One region of the Streptomyces sp. NPDC126497 genome, then DNA from elsewhere that is predicted to be linked to it. Evidence: riboswitches for the same ligand, from Rfam matches in the RefSeq annotation. Region 1 holds a riboswitch; each other region holds the start of a gene.
The links. A riboswitch is a leader RNA that binds a small molecule or an ion and turns the genes downstream of it on or off. The one in region 1 is predicted to bind cyclic di-AMP.

Region 1 (4,202 bases):
GTTCCTCTACCCCGGCGCCGTCAACGCCCTCATCCACAACTACCTCGACCTCGCGCGGGAGGGCCGCGCCCTGCCGGCCAAGGCGATCACCGACCGGGAGGAGGAGATCCTGAAGCTGGTCGCCGAGGGCCACACCTCGCAGCAGATCGCCGCTCTCCTGGTCATCAGCCCCAAGACCGTGGAGCGGCACCGCGCCAACATCCTGGCCAAGCTCGGCCTGAAGGACCGCCTGGAGCTCACCCGGTACGCCATCCGGGTGGGGCTGATCGAGCCCTGAGCCGGCGCACGGGCCCGCCCGGCCCGTTGTCAGACTGGACTCCCACCCCCGCCCCACCCGGAGTGCGCCGATGTCCCACCCGTACGTCCTGCTGTCCGCCGCCGTCTCCCTCGACGGCTGTCTGGACGACACCGGCCCCGACCGGCTGCTGCTGTCCGGTCCGGCCGACTTCGACCGGGTCGACGAGGTACGGGCATCCGTGGACGCCATCCTGGTCGGCGCCGGCACGATCCGCGCCGACAACCCCCGGCTGCTGGTCAACTCGCCCGAGCGGCGCGCCGCCCGTCTCGCCGAGGGCCGGTCCGCGTACCCGCTCAAGGTCGCCGTCAGCGGCTCCGGCGACCTGGACCCGGCGGCCCGGTTCTGGCACACCGGCGGCGAGAAGGTCCTCTACACGACCGACGAAGGCGCCGAGCGCGCCCACGCCCTCGGCCTCGCCGCCGACGTCGTGCCGCTCGGGGCCGCACTCGACTGGCGGCGGCTCCTGGAGCACCTGCACACCGGGCGCGGGGTGCGGCGGCTGATGGTCGAGGGCGGCGGCACGATCCACACCCAGCTCCTCACCGAGGGGCTGGCCGACGAACTCCAGCTGGCCCTCGCCCCGCTGTTCGTCGGCGATCCGCGGGCACCCCGCCTCTTCGGCCCCGGCGCCTACCAGGGCGGCCGGCTGCGACTGGTCGAGACCCGCCCGGTCGGCGACGTCGTCCTGATGCGCTACGAGCCCACCGCCCCCGGTTCCGGCCCGCTGCCCTCCGCCGCCGACCACCACTGGCTGGCCCTCGCCTGCGAGCTGGCCGCCGCGTGCCCGCCCTCGGAGACGGCGTTCAGCGTGGGCGCGGTCGTGGTGGCCGCCGACGGCACGGAACTGGCGCGCGGCCACTCCCGGGAGGGCGGCGACCCGGTGGTGCACGCGGAGGAGGCCGCGCTCGCCAAGGCCGACCCCACGGACCCCCGGCTCGTCGGCGCCACCGTGTACTCCAGCCTGGAGCCCTGTGCCCGCCGCGCGTCCCGGCCGGCGCCCTGTGCCCGGCTGATCCTGGACGCGGGGGTGCGGCGGGTGGTCACGGCCTGGCGCGAGCCGGACACCTTCGTGCCGGGCGCCGACGGCAGTGGTGTGCTGGCCTCCGGGGGCGCCACCGTCGTCGTCCTGCCCGAGCACGAGGACCGGGCCAAGGCACCCAACGGCCATCTGCTCGGCCGCTGAGAGCGGGCCGCCGATCATGGATGTGCGCCATGTCCCGCACATGGCGTACACTGGTCTCAACGACGCGGGGTGGAGCAGCTCGGTAGCTCGCTGGGCTCATAACCCAGAGGTCGCAGGTTCAAATCCTGTCCCCGCTACTGAAGGCCGAGGGCCGGAATCCAAAGGATTCCGGCCCTCGGCGTTTTCCGTTCCCCCCCCCCTCACTGAACGTGAGCGGTTCACCCCGCAGTGCATAACGAATGACACACCGTCAGAAGTCGGCCGCCATGCGGAGTGCGGTCAACTCGCCCGTTTTTGGCCGCTCGTGAGACGTAAGTCCAGGGAGAAATCGTTAACGATCAAGAGGAACGGCTTGGAATCCGGCCCTCGCGTCTATTAACGTTCGATAACGCAGCGCGGTCGTCCCAGCCGTCACAGAAGGCGGCTCCGTGCGCACGCGCCGAATCCCGCAAGGGAACCGGGGAACCACCACCATGGGGTGAATCGCGTGAATACCGCCGTGGCGACACGGCGCGTATACGCGCGTAGGAGACCTTCCCGCTCCGAACCCGTCAGCTAACCCGGTAGGCGGAGACGGAAGGAAAGGAGCGCGCCCACGTGGCGTCCAACCCGCCTGCCCCCGAGGTCCCCTTCAAGCCGGGCGACACCTTCGCCTACGGCGTCGGCCGCACCGACGAGGGCCCCTTCGAGGAGTGGAACCCGACCGCGGAGTCCGTCCGCCCCGTACGCGGCCGGCATCGCGTCTCCAAGCAGCGCGGCGGGGGACTCGCCCGCAGCTCCACCGTCCTGGGCGTCGGCGTCATAGCGGCGGTCGGCGCCGGCGGCATGGCCAGCGCCCAGACCGGCAAGCCGCCGGTGTCGATCTCCATGCCCGACCTCCCCAGCGTGGGTTCCCTCCTCTCCGACGAGGAAACGCCCAAGGGCTCGGCGACCCCCCTCAGCACCCTCGGCATGACCGCCGACGACACCGAGCAGGGCACCGCCGACGCCGGTGAGGCGCTGCGCGCCCGGATCATGGCGCAGGTCGAGCAGCAGCAGGACCAGGCCGAGGCCAAGGCCGCCGCCGAGGCCGTCGCCGCCGCCGAGAAGGAGGCCGCCGAGGCCGCCGTCAAGGCGGAGAAGGAGGCCAAGGACAAGGCCGAGGCCGCCAGGAAGAAGGCGGAGGAGGAGGCCGCGAAGAAGGCCGAGGCCGAGCGCCTCGCCAAGCTGGCCAAGCAGTACGCGCTGCCGACCTCCTCGTACACCATCACCTCGACCTTCGGGCAGGCCGGCGCCTACTGGTCCTCCGGCCACCACACCGGCCTCGACTTCGCCGCCCCCACGGGCACACTGATCAAGGCCGTGCACACCGGCACGATCACCTCCGCCGGCTACGAGGGCTCCTACGGCTACAAGACGGTGCTCACGCTCGACGACGGCACCGAGATCTGGTACGCCCACCAGTCCTCCATCAGCGTCAGCGTCGGCCAGAAGGTCAACACCGGCGATGTGATCGGCCGCGTCGGCGCCACCGGCAACGTCACCGGCGCCCACCTCCACCTCGAGATCCACCCCGGCGGCTCCGCCTCGGGCATCGACCCGATGGCCTGGCTGCGCGGCAAGGGCCTCAGCATCTGAGCGAACGGGCCCTCCCGCCCCGGACCCCGGCAGTCCCGACGGCGCCCCCCCACGTCAGGGCTGCCGGTCAGGTGTTTCCAGGGGCGGCCCGGGTCCGTCAGGGCCGGTGGGCGTTCGGGTCGTACGCGGCGTACGGATTCCCGTGGGCGAACGGTCCGTACGGCGGCTGCCCGTAGGCGGACCGTCCGTACGGCGGCTGCCCGGGGGCGGGCCGCACGTGACCGCCGTACACCGCCCGCGGCGCCGCGGCGGCCGGGAACCGGGGCGCGGTCGCACGGGCCGCGTGCTCCAGGGCCGGCCGGGCCGCCGCCCGCCGGTGCCACAGCTCCAGCAGCAGCTCCCGTTCCCGCGTGACGAAGTCCGGCCCCGCCCGTCCGAGGCGCCCCCGGTGCCGCAGGGACGCCAGCGACGTCGCGTACGCCTCGTACGCGGTGACCGACCGCGCCGCCGCCCTTCCCGCCGCAGCGGCGCGCGTACTGCCGGGCGAGGCGCCGCGCCCGCATCGAGCCCAGCGCGAACGGCTCCGCCGGATGGAGCCATCCGGCGGCCGCGTACGCGGGCAGTTCCGCCCGCACGGTCCGCAGCTCCCGCTGCCGCGTCCACACCACCAGCCAGGTCAGCAGCCCGAACACCGGCACCATGAACGCCGCGTACACCGCGAGGAAGCCGTACCGGCCGAGTGCCGAGGAACCGTTCCACAGCGCGTGCACGCCCATCGCGAGGAGCAGTCCGCCCAGCGGCAGCAGCACCCGCCGGATCCGCTGCCGGTCCGTGGACAGCGCGGCGGTACCGAAGCCGATCCCGGTGAGCACGGTGAACAGGGGGTGCGCGAACGGCGCCATCACGACGCGGACGAAGAAGGTGGCCGCGGTGACCGAGGCGATGCCGCTGTCGCCGGTGAGCTGGTCGGTTCCGAAGGCGGTGCCGAGGTAGAGGATGTTCTCGGTGAACGCGAAACCGGTGGCGGTGACCCCGGCTATCACCACGCCGTCGAGGATCCCGGTGAAGTCGCGTCTGCGGAAGAGGAACACCAGCAGGACGGCCGCGGCCTTCGCGGACTCCTCCACGACCGGTGCCACGACCGTCGCGCCCAGCGTGTCGGCG
Region 2 (4,202 bases), on a different contig from region 1:
GATCGCCAAGGCCGGGGGCACCCCCGTCAACGCGGCCTCCATGCTGGCCGTCCTGGGCCTGGGCGCCCAGGGCGGCGAGGAGATCGTCCTCGCCTCCGACGCCGAGGGCGCGGACGCCGCCCTGGACCGTCTGGCGAAGCTGGTCTCCGAGGGTCTCGAGGAGCTCCCCGAGACCGTCTGAGCATTCACGGTCGCGGGAATCGTCCCTTCACCGGAATACCCGCCCGTGACACCGAAAGGCCCGCCCGGACCACCGGGCGGGCCTTTTCGATTCCCTTCCGGGGCAGCACGGAAAACCCCCGGAATTACTCCCTCTTTGTATACGGCACCCGTGTTAATTCCGGAGACCCGTCGTGTTTACGGCATGTTGCGATTTCCTCACGCGGTCCGCGCGGACGGCGCCGGAGGCGAACCGCAGACGGTGCGCGGCGCGCGTGCGCTCGGTGTGCAGCGCCGTGACGGACCGCGCGCGCTCGCCGTCGCCGCGCGCCACCGCGTCCACGATCGCACCGTGCTCCGCCCAGTGCTCGACCGGGTCGGACGGCCCCTCGACGGCGTACATCCAGGCGATCTTGTGCCGCAGCTGGGTCAGCGCCGACGTCAGCGCCGGGCTGCCGGTGGCCTGGGCGAGCGTCTCGTGGAACCAGCCGCCCAGGGAGCGCAGGTCGTCGCTGTCGCCCCGGCGGGCGCGTTCCCGACCCAGCCGGACCAGCCCGCGCAGCACCTTCAGATGGGCCTCGGTGCGGCGCTGGGCCGCGCGGGAGGCGCCGAGCGGCTCGAGCAGCACGCGCATCTCCAGCAGGTCGGCGGCCTCCTGCTCGGTGGGCTCCGCGACGCACGCGCCCGCGTGCCGCCGGGTCACCACGAACCCCTCGGCCTCCAGTGTGCGCAACGCCTCCCGGACGGGGACGCGGGAGACGCCGTACCGGCGGGCGAGGACCTCCTCGGTGAGCCGGCCGCCGCGCTCGTGGACGCCCGCGACGATGTCGTCCCGGATCGCCGTGCACACCGAGTGCGCGGGAATACGCATGACCGACCTCCGACTTAATCCCCGTGAAACGTCGACGATTGACGCGTGTTCCGTGACTCTATTGCAATCGGCGGGAATTTCCGAAGGGGGGCCGGAATCCATACGTATTTTTTGGACAGGCCTTCCCCGGAAACACCGGTGCCCCGGCTCGGGTGAGCCGGGGCACCGGGAAGCGGGCGGGGCGGCGGGTCAGAGGTTCACGCCGTGCGCGCGGAGGTAGGCGACGGGGTCGAGGTCGGAGCCGTACTCGGCGGTCGTGCGGGCCTCGAAGTGCAGGTGCGGGCCGGTGACGTTGCCGGTGGCGCCGGAGAGGCCGATCCGCTGCCCGGCGGCGACCTGCTGGCCCACCGAGACGGCGACGGACGACAGGTGGCCGTACTGCGTGTACGTGCCGTCGTGCATCTTGACGACGACCTGGTTGCCGTACGCGCCGCCCCAGCCGGCCTCGACGACGGTGCCGACGCCGACCGACTGGACGGGGGTGCCGCTCGCGGCGTGGAAGTCGACGCCGGTGTGGCTGCCGGAGGACCACAGCGAGCTGCCGGCCCGGTAACTGGTCGAGACGTACGAGCCGGGGATCGGGGAGACGAAGGTGTTGAGGCGCTCGCGCTCGGCCTCCCGGGCGGCACGCTCCTTCTCCGCGCGGGCCTTCGCGGCCTCCTCGGCGGCCTTCTCGCGCGCGGCCTCCTCGGCGGCCTTGCGCGCGGCGGCCTCGGCGGCCTCCCGGGCGGCCTCGTGCTGGGCGGCCGCCTGCGCGTCGATCCGGTCGGCGACCGCGTCGCCCAGGGTGACGACGGGGGTCAGGCCGGTCTGCGCGGCGGCGGGTTCGGCGGCGAGCGCGGGGGCCGCGAGGGAGCCGACGACACCGGTGGTGGTGAGCGCCGCGACGCCCGCCGCGCGGGCGGTGCCGCGCTGCATCCTGCCGGGACGACGGTGCTTGCCCGGGGCGCGGGTGAACGCCATGTACAGGCTGGTCCTTTCCTTCCCTCTCGCCTACCGGGTTAGCTGACGGGTTCGGAGCAGGAAGGTCTCCTACGGACCCCCTCGCGACACGCGCGGGCGTCCGATTCACCCCAGGGACTCAGGTGGGTCCCCGGCTCCCCTGGCTCGCGCCGTACGGGGACTCGGCGATGGCTGTCCGGTGCCGCGGGTGCGGCGCACTGCCCGACGAACAGCCCGGACGAAGCTAAGCGGGACCCCTTCCGATCCTCAAACGGATCCCGGTTTTTGTAGCGCATCCCACAGGGCAGACGGGCAACTTCCGCCCCGATTCGGGCATAAGAGGGCCCCGGTGACGTCCGCGTCACCGGGGCCCGGGCGCGCGTGCGCCCCGCCGCCCGCTACTCGGCGGCCACGACGGTGACTTCACCGATCCCGAGGGCCTCGACGGGCGCCTTGATCTGTGCCGCGTCGCCGACGAGGACGGTCACCAGGCGGTCCACCGGGAAGGCGTTCACCACGGCCGCGGTGGCCTCCACGGTGCCGGTCTCGGCCAACTGCCGGTACAGATCGGCCTGGTAGTGGTCCGGCAGGTGCTGCTCGACCTGGTCGGCCAGGGTGCTCGCGACGGCCGCGGCGGTCTCGTACTTGAGCGGCGCCACACCCACGAGGTTCTGCACGGCGACGTCGCGCTCGCCGTCGGTGAGCCCCTGCGCGGCGAGCGTGCGCAGCACGGTCCACAGGTCGTCGAGGGCGGGACCGGTGTTCGGGGTGTCGACGGAGCCGCTGATGGCCAGCATCGCCGCGCCCGTGCCGTCCGGGGCGGACCTGAGGACCTGTGCGAACGCCCGGACGCCGTAGGTGTAGCCCTTCTCCTCGCGCAGCACGCGGTCCAGGCGGGAGGTGAGGGTGCCGCCGAGGCAGTACGTGCCGAGCACCTGCGCGGGCCACACGCGGTCGTGCCGGTCGGGGCCGATGCGGCCGATCAGCAGCTGCGTCTGGACGGCGCCGGGACGGTCCACGATCACGACGCGGCCGGTGTCGTCGGCGACCACCGGGGGAACGGGCCGCGGCTGCGCCGGGGAACCGGTCCAGGCGCCCAGCGTGTCGCCGAGCAGCGCGTCCAGGTCGACGCCGGTGAGGTCGCCGACGACCACGGCGGTCGCCGTGGCGGGACGGACGTGCTTCTCGTAGAAGGCGCGCACGGCCGCGGAGTCGATGCCGGCGACCGTCTCCTCGGTGCCCTGGCGCGGGCGCGACATACGGGCGCTCGCCGGGAACAGCTCCTTGGAGAGCTCCTTGGCGGCACGCCGGGAGGGGTTGGCCAGCTCGTGCGGGATCTCGTCGAGGCGGTTGCGGACCAGCCGCTCGACCTCGCTGTCGGCGAACGCGGGCGCCCTGAGCGCGTCGGCGACCAGCCCGAGCCCCTTGGTGAGCCGGGAGGCCGGGACCTCCAGGCTGAGGCGGACGCCGGGGTGGTCGGCGTGCGCGTCCAGGGTGGCGCCGCAGCGCTCCAGCTCGGCGGCGAACTCCTCGGCGGAGTGCTTGTCGGTGCCCTCGGAGAAGGCCCGCGCCATGATCGTGGCGACACCGTCGAGACCGGCCGGCTCGGCCTCCAGGGGCGCGTCGAGGAGCACCTCGACGGCGACGACCTGCTGGCCGGGGCGGTGGCAGCGCAGCACGGTCAGGCCGTTGTCGAGCGTGCCGCGCTCGGGGGCCGGGAAGGCCCAGGGCGTGGCGTCGCCCGCCTGCGGCTGCGGGTGGAAGTCCATCGTGGCGAGCTCGGTCACTTCGCCGTCTCCTCGTTCTCGTCGGTGCCGGCGGCTGCGGCGGCGTCCTCGGCGTCCTCGGCTTCCGGGGCGACGGGCTCGTAGACGAGCACCGCGCGGTTGTCGGGGCGCAGGCGGGCCTTGGCGACCTCCTGCACCTCCTCCGCCGTCACCTCCAGGACGCGCTGCACGGCGGTCAGGGCGAGCTGCGGGTCGCCGAACAGGACGGCGTACCGGCACAGTTCGTCGGCGCGGCCGGCGACCGTGCCGAGCCGGTCGAGCCACTCGCGCTCCAACTGGGCCTGGGCGCGTTCCATCTCCTCCGCCGTGGGGCCCTCCTCGGCGAACCGGGCGAGCTCCTCGTCGATGGCGGCCTCGATGACCGGCACCTCCACGTCGCCGGACGTCTTCACGTCCAGCCAGCCCAGGGAGGGCGCCCCGGCCAGCCGCAGCAGGCCGAACCC
Region 3 (4,202 bases), on a different contig from region 1:
GACATTCCATTATGTGCGGCCGGCCCGGCGCCGCGGTGCCGGGGGCGGCCGCGGCGGACGGAGCGGCTCGCGCACCATGAAGACGTCCACCGGGTCCTCGGCCTCGAGGGTGAATCCGTGCCGCTCGTAGAGGCGCCGGGCCGGACTGCCCCGCAGCACGTTCAGCCGGACGACGGCACCGTCGCGGTCGCACCGCCCCAGCAGCTCGCGCAGCACGCCGGAACCGATGCCGCCGCCCTGGAGATCCGGGGCCAGGTAGAAGTGCTCCAGCCGGCGGGCGTCCGCGGCCGGCCGCAGCGCCACGCAGCCGGCGAAGGCGCCGCCCACCTCGATCACCCACGTGCGGGCCGGGTCGAACCCGTCGCGCAGCCGCTGCCGCACCCGCCGCGGGTCGTACCGCCCGAGCCGTTCCAGGTCCGCCCGGAGCACCACGGCGCGCAGCCCGGCCACCGCCTCGACGTCCGACGCGGTCGCCGGCCGCAGCGTCCAGTCCGCCGTGGGCGCCGTCCCGTCGCGCGGGCCGCTCACGCCACCGCGGCGATGCGCACCTTGATGTCGTCCGGCGACAGCGTCCCCTTGGCGATCACGTGGTCGCCCGAGGACTCACCGCGCAGCCGGCGGCCGATCCACGGCACCAGGTAATCACGGGCCCACTGCACGTCGTCCCGCCGGATCTCGAGGGTGCCGCGGGGCGGCAGGGCCGGCCAGGGCTGTTCGGGATCGGCCGGGATCTCCAGGCCGAGGGCCTGCCCGGCGCGGAGCGCGACGCGGGTGTGCCCCTCCGGCGACAGGTGCAGCCGGTCGGCGTCCCAGGCCCTGCGGTCCTGGACGCTCTTGAGGGACCACAGGTCGAGCACCGGGCAGCCGTAGCGGTCGGCCACGGCCCGCACGTGCCCGTTGTACGTCGCGATCTTGCCGCGCAGGTGCTTCAGCAGGGGCACGCCCCGGGTGTCGAACCCGGTCGTCACCAGCACCGTGCCGGACGCGGCGGTGAGCGCGGCGATCGCCCGCTCGAACCGCTCGGCCACCTCGTCGGGGTCGCTGCCCGGACGGAGGATGTCGTTGCCGCCCGCGCAGAACGAGACCAGGTCGGGGGCGAGTTCGACGGCCCTCGGCAGCTGGTCCGCCACGATCTGGTCCAGTAGTTTTCCGCGCACCGCGAGGTTCGTGTACCGGAAGTCGCCTTCGGGCCGGAGGTCCGCGAGGAGCACGGCGAACCGGTCGGCCCAGCCGACGAACGCCCCGTCGGGGCCGGGATCGCCGACGCCCTCGGTGAAGCTGTCCCCCACCGCCACGTACGACCCGATCACTGCTCTGCTGTCACTCTTCGAATCGTCTGCCACAGCCGTACATGATTCCTCTTCGAATGTGACCTACGCGACCGTAAGGAAGGATTGACGCGCGGTGAGATAAGACACCCTCAAAATGTTGGCCAACTCCGGAATACGCCGCGGGCCGGCCCCGGGGATCGGGGGCCGGCCCGCGGCGCGCGTGCCAGGAAGGCGGCGTTGAGGGGTCAGCCGATGGAGACGCCCTTGGAGCGGAGGTAGGAGACCGGGTCCACGTCCGAGCCGTAGTCCGGGGTGGTGCGGATCTCGAAGTGCAGGTGCGGGCCGGTCACATTGCCGGTCGCGCCGGAGAGGCCGACTTCCTGGCCGGCGGTGACCGTCTGACCGGCCGAGACGGAGAGCGAGGACAGGTGGGCGTACTGGGCGTAGTAGCCGTCGTCGAGCTTGACGACGACCTGGTTGCCGTACGCGCCGCCCCAGCCGGCGGAGACGACGGTGCCGGCGCCGACGGCCTTCAGGGAGGTGCCGGTCGGGACGCCGAAGTCGACACCGGTGTGGTAGCCGCTGGACCACATGCTGCCGGCCACCTTGTAGGCGGTGCCGAGACCACCGGCGCCGGGCACCGGGGAGCTGTAACCGGAGGCGCTCGCGGCCTGGCCGGTGTCGGCGGCCTGGGCGGAGGCGTCCGAGGAGGACTCCTCGGCGGGCTGCTCCGGCTGCTGCGCGGCGGGCCGGGGGGCCTCGGCGGAGGAGGGCTCCGCCGGCGCGTCCGCGGCGGCCTCGCCGTCGACGGAGAGCTTCAGACCGGGGTGGATGAGCGACGGCTCGTCACCGATGACCTCGCGGTTGTCCGCGTAGAGCTGCTTCCAGCCGCCGTCGACGTGCTGCGCCTCGGCGATCTTCGCGAGGTAGTCGCCCGCCTTCACGGTGTACGTGCGGACCTCCCCGCCCTTCTCGGCGGCGGCCTGGCCGGCGTCGGCGGAGGCGGAGAGCGACTGGACGGTCCTCTCGGGGGCGGTCTGCGGCGTGGCGGCGTGCGCGCCGGTGGCGCCGAGGAGCGGCAGGGCGAGTGCGGCGCCGCCGGTCCCGGCGACGGCGATGGAGCGGGTGAGGCGCTGGGCCTTGGTACGGCGGTGCTTACCCTTCGCGGGCATGACGAATTCCTCTCCGGCGCCTACGAGGTGAGCTGTCGGGTGCGGACTGGAGATGCCCGGCCGCGTTTGCCGCGCGGCTTAACCCCGAGCCGTTCCGGGAACCGGAACAGGCGGTCGTGCCTGTGGGTCCCCCGCTCCTGCCGTGCACGGGTCAGTGTGTGCGGGCTCCGGGCGGCGGCAGGATTAGGCGTCCGTCCGGATCGGTGGCGAACGTAAGCGACCCGGACACCAGGGGACAAGCGCGAAGTTCACCCGGAACGGGTTCTTTCGTGATCCACAGGAGGAAATGGCGTCACCGGGCGTCAGCCGGGATTCCCTTTCCCTCGTGAACTGCCGTGCGGTTCACGGGAATTACGTGAGCATGCCGACAACACGTCGTCCCGGATATGACGATGCTCACGCACCCCTCCCCCATACTCCCTTCTTCCCGGGCACGTTGGGGTGAATCACCCCAATCGGACAGAACGCCTGAATCAGCGCATCACCGGCGCCTCAGCCGGAACACCGCCGCGTCCAGGTCTCCCCGCAGACCGGTGCGCAGCCCGTGGTGCAGCAGTACGGCACCTCGATGTGTTTCGCCGGTTTCGAGGCATTCGTACGAAGCGTCCGGGTCGAGGCCGCGCAGCCGGAGCGCCGGGACGGGCTCTCCGTAGTGCTGCGCCTGGAGGCAGGCGAGGACGACGGCCTCGTCGCCGAGGACGTACTGCACCGCGCTCAGTCCGCCCTCCGGCGGGCGCAGCCGGTACAGGTCGCCGCGCTGGACGGCGGGCCGGATCTCCTTGTAGAGCGCGACCCACTCCCGTGCCTCGGCGAGCTCCTCCTCGGTCCACCGCGTGAGGTCGCCGCCGACGCCGAGCACCCCGGCCATGGCGCTGACGAACCGGAAGCGCAGCGGACTGACCCGCCCGTTGAGCATCGCGTTCGGGCTGTCGGTGACCCAGGCGGCCATCACCCGGGCCGGATGGATCTGGCTGAAGCCGTGCTGGACGGCGAGCCGGTCCAGCGGGTCGGTGTTGTCCGAGGTCCACACCTGGTCGGTGCGGGAGAGGATGCCCAGGTCGATGCGGCCGCCGCCGCCCGAGCAGGACTCGAAGGCGACGTCCGGATGGGCCGCCCGCAGCCGGTCCAGCAGGGCGTACAGCCCGCGCACGTGGTCGGTCCACAGTCGCTGCGGGTAGGGGTCGTCCGGCCAGCCGGCGTCGGTGAAGCAGCGGTTGAAGTCCCACTTCACGTAGTCGACCGGGACGCCGGCGAGCAGCCCGTCGAGCCGCTCCCAGAGGTACTCCCTGACGTCCTCGCGCGCGAGGTTGAGCACGAGCTGGTTGCGGTACTGCGTGCGCCGGCGTCCCGGCTGGAACTGCACCCAGTCGGGGTGCGCGCGGTACAGGTCGCTGTCGGGGTTGACCATCTCCGGCTCGACCCAGATGCCGAACCGCATCCCGAGGCCGTGCACGTGGTCCGCGAGCGGCTTCAGGCCGCCGGGGAAGCGGTCGGGGTTGGGCGTCCAGTCGCCGAGCCCGGCCCGGTCGCTCGTACGGGCCCCGAACCAGCCGTCGTCGACCACGAACAGCTCGACACCCATCGCGGCGGCCCGCCGCGCCAGCGTCCGCTGCTGCTCCTCGGAGATGTCGAACCCGGTGGCCTCCCAGGAGTTGAACAGCACGGGCCGGTCCCGGTCCGCGTCCGGGACGACGTACGTCCGCTGGTAGGCGTGCCAGGCGCGGCTCGCGCCGCCGAAGCCGCCGTCGCTCCACAGCCC
Region 4 (4,202 bases), on a different contig from region 1:
GCGGCCCAGCCGGTGCAGCGCGGCGCCCACCCCCGGACGGGTCGCCGCCCCCTCGTACACGGCGAGTTCACCGGTCTTCAGGGAGTCCTTGTACGCGGCCGGACCGCGTCCCAGGTCGAGCATCCCGATGCCCTCGGCCGCCGCCGCCTCGGCCATCCGCAGGTGCAGCACCAGGCCGGGCGAGTACGTCGCGAACTTTGGGTCGTACGCCGGGAACCAGCAGGCCAGGACGGACGCCGACCGCAGTCCGAAGTGCGCGGCGACGGGACGCTCCCCGGCGTACAGGACCGACAGCGCGCCGGTGCACTGGGCGGCCCGGGTCCCGGCCAGCCGGCCCACGAGCCGGACGATCCACTCCCGCGCGAACCGGTCGCGCCGTCCGGTCCTGCGGTACTGCGCCGACTTCCACTCCATGAGCGCGCGCAGCGCCGCCGGGTCGCGCTCGTCGAAGACGAACCGCACGGCCCCGGCCCGGCGGCCCAGCCTGCGCTCCTTGGCCAGCGTGGTCCTCAGGAACTTCGGCGACCGGGTGCGCAGCACCGACTCGTACGCCGCGTAGCCCTTCCCCACGTCGACGACGTAGGTGGCGTGCTCCTCGGCCGCGTACGGCACGAACAGCCCCTGGCCGGCCTCCAGGTTGTCGAAGACGAAGCTCGACACCGAGCAGGCCCGCAGCAGTTCGGCGGTCTCCGGGGCGACACCGGGAGCCAGGACCGCGCCCTGGCAGTCCGACACCCCGAGTCCGATCGCCCGCCCCTGCCCCAGCGCGCCCCGCTCGTACGGCAGGAAACCCACCGGCTGCGCACCCTCGTACAGCACGGCGACCCGGGCCCGCGGCCGCACCCGGGCCACGGCGACGCTGAACTCCGGTTCCATGAACGGGTTGCGCGGTGCGTCCGTCGCGGCACGCAGCTCCCGCCAGCGCTCCCGCTCCCCCTCGCCGAGCTCCCCGGGCCCCAGCACGCGCACGCGTCCACCGCTCACCCGACCCCCCGATCAAGTCCCCCCTGGGCCCTTGGAAGGTACCGCCCGGGACCGGGCGGACGGTAGATAGCGGACCATGTTCTTGCCAAACGGGGAAAGAGTCCTGAACCGGTCCTTACCTGGCGTCCGAAGAAGGGGAAACGCATCGAAAGCGAGCGGAAACGGGCATGGCGAATCGGACCGTCGGGTTGTCCGTATTCTCTGATCATGGCCGCACCCACCGCGTACTCACTCATCGCCACCGACCTGGACGGGACGCTGCTGCGCGGCGACGACACCTTCTCCGACCGGTCCCTCGCCGCGCTCGCGCGGGCGGAGCGGGCCGGCGCGCGGCACCTCGTGGTGACGGGGCGCCCGGCCCCCAGGGTGCGGCCGCTCCTGGACGACCTCGGCTGCACGGGGCTCGCGGTGTGCGGCCAGGGCGCGCAGGTGTACGACGCCGGCGCGGACCGGCTGCTGTGGTCGGTCACGCTGGACCGGGAGCTGGCGGAGGCCGCGCTCGGCAAGATCGAGGCCGAGGTGGGGGAGGTGTGCGCCGCGGTCGACCAGGACGGGGTCGACGGGCTGACGCTGATCGAGCCCGGCTATCTGATGCCGCACCCGACCCTGCCCGCGGTGCGCGTCGAGCGGCGCGACGAGCTGTGGGACCGGCCGATCAGCAAGGTGCTGCTGCGCCACCCGGACCTGTCCGACGACGCGCTGGCGGCGGCGGCCCGGTCGGTGGTCGGCTCCCTGGCCACGGTCACCATGTCGGGGCCGGGCACCGTGGAGCTCCAGCCGTGCGGGGTGACCAAGGCGACGGGGCTGGCGCTGGCCGCCGAGCACCTGGGGCTGGGCCCGGCGCGGACGATCGCCTTCGGCGACATGCCGAACGACGTCCCCATGTTCGACTGGGCGGCCCGCGGCGTCGCCATGGCCAACGCGCATCCCGAGCTGAAGGCGGTGGCGGACGAGGTCACCGCGTCGAACGAGGACGACGGCGTGGCCGTCGTCCTCGAGCGGCTGTTCGGCGGGGCGACGGCGCTCGCCCGTCAGCGGGTGGCTCAGTACGCGCCGAAGACGTTGTCGATGGAGCCGTAGCGGTCGGCGGCGTAGTTGCAGGCCGCCGTGATGTTCGCGACCGGGTCGAACGGGTCGAAGGCGGTGCCGGGCACGTGGTAGGCCGCGAAGGTCGGGTCGATGATCTGCAGCAGGCCCTTCGACGGGGTGCCGGCGGCGGCGTTGGAGTCCCAGTTGTTGATGGCGTACGGGTTGCCGGAGGACTCGCGCATGATGTTGCGGTGGATGCTGTCGTAGCTGCCCGGGATGCCGTTCTGCGCCATGACGTCCAGCGACTCGCGGATCCAGCCGTCGAGGTCGTCCGGGTACGCCGTCACGGAGCCGGCGGCGGTCGTCGTCGGCTCGGTGGTGGCCGCGGAGGCGCCGGTCGCCCCGAACAGCGGCAGGGCGACCACGGCGACGCCGGCGCCGGCGACGGCGAGGGAGCGGGCGAGGCGGCGGCGGTACTGACCGGAAGCAGGCATGTCTGGGTTCCTCTCCTACGCCTGCGAGGTGAGCTGTCGGGTTCGGGCGGGAGAGTGCCCGGCCGTGCCCCTGCGGGCATGGCTTCACCCCTAGCCGTCCCGGCGCGGTGTCCGGTCCGGCGGCTTACCTGGGTCCCCCGCTCCTGCCGTCGTGAGTGATCGTCGTCGGTTGATGCGGGCGGCGGCAGGATTAGGCGTCCACCCGGCAGGCCCGGAACGTATGCGAGAGGAGATGTCGGGAACAAGTCCGGGAATCACATAAGACGCCTTTTGATCTTGGAATGGGCGTTTTGCGGCACTTGATCCTTCATGGGTATCGAGGGCCAACTCGGCCGCCGGTCAAGGGGGATGGGGAATGGCGGCCCGTGGCGGGGGTACCGGATCGTGCGTGACCCACTTCACGGGGGGCCGGTCGCGAGTGCATTTCTCGCCAAGAGGAATGAAGCCGGTGTTTACGGCAAATCGGGCGTCGGGGCGGGCAGGATGGTCCGCGTGGCGAGACGGGGTCCGGGGAGCGGGGCGAGAGGCGGGTTGCCGCGTCCTGGAAAGTCGTGGAATGTCCGTTGTGGTCGATGCGTGAAAGCGATCCGGCGCCGGCCCCGCGCCGCCCTGCCCGTAACCCCGGGCGCTGGCGGTGATCGAAACGTGACCGGATACGCTGACTTGAGTGAGGGCAGCGACCTATCGACATTCCGTGTAATCGCCAGTGGACACCAGCAGACAGGAGACCCCTCGTGACCGTCGTCGGGCCGTTCGGGCTGAGCGTGCGGGACCAGGCTCTGGAGGCCGATGTCCAGGCCGGGATGACGGCTGTCGAGGAAGGGCTGATCGAGGCCACCAAGAGTGAGGTCCCCTTCATCACGGGGGCCGCCCAGCACCTGGTGCGGGCCGGCGGCAAGCGGTTCCGTCCCCTGCTCGTGATGCTCGCCGCCCAGTTCGGCGACCCCTACGCGCCCGGCGTCGTGCCCTCGGCCGTGGTCGTGGAACTCACCCATCTGGCCACGCTGTACCACGACGACGTGATGGACGAGGCCGAGGTGCGGCGCGGCGTCGACAGCGCCAACACCCGCTGGGGCAACTCCGTCGCGGTCCTCACCGGCGACTTCCTCTTCGCCCGGGCCTCGCACATCCTGGCCGACCTCGGCCCGGAGGCCGTGCGGGTGCAGGCCGAGGCGTTCGAGCGGCTGGTCACCGGGCAGATCCTGGAGACCGCGGGACCGCAGGACGGCCGCGACCCGGTCGACCACTACCTCGACGTGCTCGGCGGCAAGACCGGCTCCCTGGTCGCCGTCTCCTGCCGCTTCGGCGCGATGATGTCCGGTGCCGACGAGACGGTCGTGGACGTGCTCACCCAGTACGGCGAGCGGCTCGGCGTCGCCTTCCAGCTCGCCGACGACGTCCTGGACATCGCCTCCGACTCCCACGAGTCCGGCAAGACGCCCGGCACCGACCTGCGCGAGGGCATCGCCACCCTGCCCGTGCTGCGGCTGCGCGAGCGGGCGGCCCGGCTGGGCCTCGCCGAGGACATCGCCCTGTGCGAGCTGCTCGACTCCGACCTCACCGACGACGCCCGGCACGCCGAGGCGCTGCGGCTGCTGCGCGCCCACCCCGCGCTGGAGCAGGCCCGCCGGGACACCGTGCGCTACGCCGAGGAGGCGCGCGCGGCGCTGGCCCCGCTGCGGGAGTGCGAGGCCA

Region 2: it holds a riboswitch for cyclic di-AMP, as region 1 does, so the genes downstream of both, ABTY20_RS24200 (M23 family metallopeptidase) here and ABTY20_RS28240 (M23 family metallopeptidase) in region 1, are expected to answer to the same signal.
Region 3: it holds a riboswitch for cyclic di-AMP, as region 1 does, so the genes downstream of both, ABTY20_RS31160 (M23 family metallopeptidase) here and ABTY20_RS28240 (M23 family metallopeptidase) in region 1, are expected to answer to the same signal.
Region 4: it holds a riboswitch for cyclic di-AMP, as region 1 does, so the genes downstream of both, ABTY20_RS04600 (transglycosylase SLT domain-containing protein) here and ABTY20_RS28240 (M23 family metallopeptidase) in region 1, are expected to answer to the same signal.

The regions. Positions count from the first base shown of each region.
Region 1 is NZ_JBEORT010000092.1:6,657-10,858, reverse strand. Features, by position in the region: gene ABTY20_RS28255 (response regulator transcription factor) at 1-277, shown strand, start outside; gene ABTY20_RS28250 (dihydrofolate reductase family protein) at 348-1,481, shown strand; tRNA gene ABTY20_RS28245 (tRNA-Met) at 1,545-1,618, shown strand; cyclic di-AMP (ydaO/yuaA leader) riboswitch at 1,909-2,066, shown strand; gene ABTY20_RS28240 (M23 family metallopeptidase) at 2,079-3,098, shown strand; partial or broken gene ABTY20_RS28235 (PrsW family intramembrane metalloprotease) at 3,196-4,202, opposite strand, start outside.
Region 2 is NZ_JBEORT010000065.1:33,805-38,006, forward strand. Features, by position in the region: gene ABTY20_RS24190 (HPr family phosphocarrier protein) at 1-181, shown strand, start outside; gene ABTY20_RS24195 (GntR family transcriptional regulator) at 335-1,030, opposite strand; gene ABTY20_RS24200 (M23 family metallopeptidase) at 1,220-1,993, opposite strand; cyclic di-AMP (ydaO/yuaA leader) riboswitch at 2,006-2,170, opposite strand; gene ABTY20_RS24205 (M16 family metallopeptidase) at 2,371-3,759, opposite strand; gene ABTY20_RS24210 (M16 family metallopeptidase) at 3,756-4,202, opposite strand, start outside.
Region 3 is NZ_JBEORT010000118.1:10,155-14,356, forward strand. Features, by position in the region: gene ABTY20_RS31150 (GNAT family N-acetyltransferase) at 10-528, opposite strand; gene ABTY20_RS31155 (SGNH/GDSL hydrolase family protein) at 525-1,310, opposite strand; gene ABTY20_RS31160 (M23 family metallopeptidase) at 1,517-2,443, opposite strand; cyclic di-AMP (ydaO/yuaA leader) riboswitch at 2,448-2,610, opposite strand; gene ABTY20_RS31165 (alpha-galactosidase) at 2,925-4,202, opposite strand, start outside.
Region 4 is NZ_JBEORT010000005.1:14,287-18,488, forward strand. Features, by position in the region: gene ABTY20_RS04590 (GNAT family N-acetyltransferase) at 1-984, opposite strand, end outside; gene ABTY20_RS04595 (HAD family hydrolase) at 1,192-2,064, shown strand; gene ABTY20_RS04600 (transglycosylase SLT domain-containing protein) at 2,028-2,507, opposite strand; cyclic di-AMP (ydaO/yuaA leader) riboswitch at 2,511-2,682, opposite strand; gene ABTY20_RS04605 (polyprenyl synthetase family protein) at 3,242-4,202, shown strand, end outside.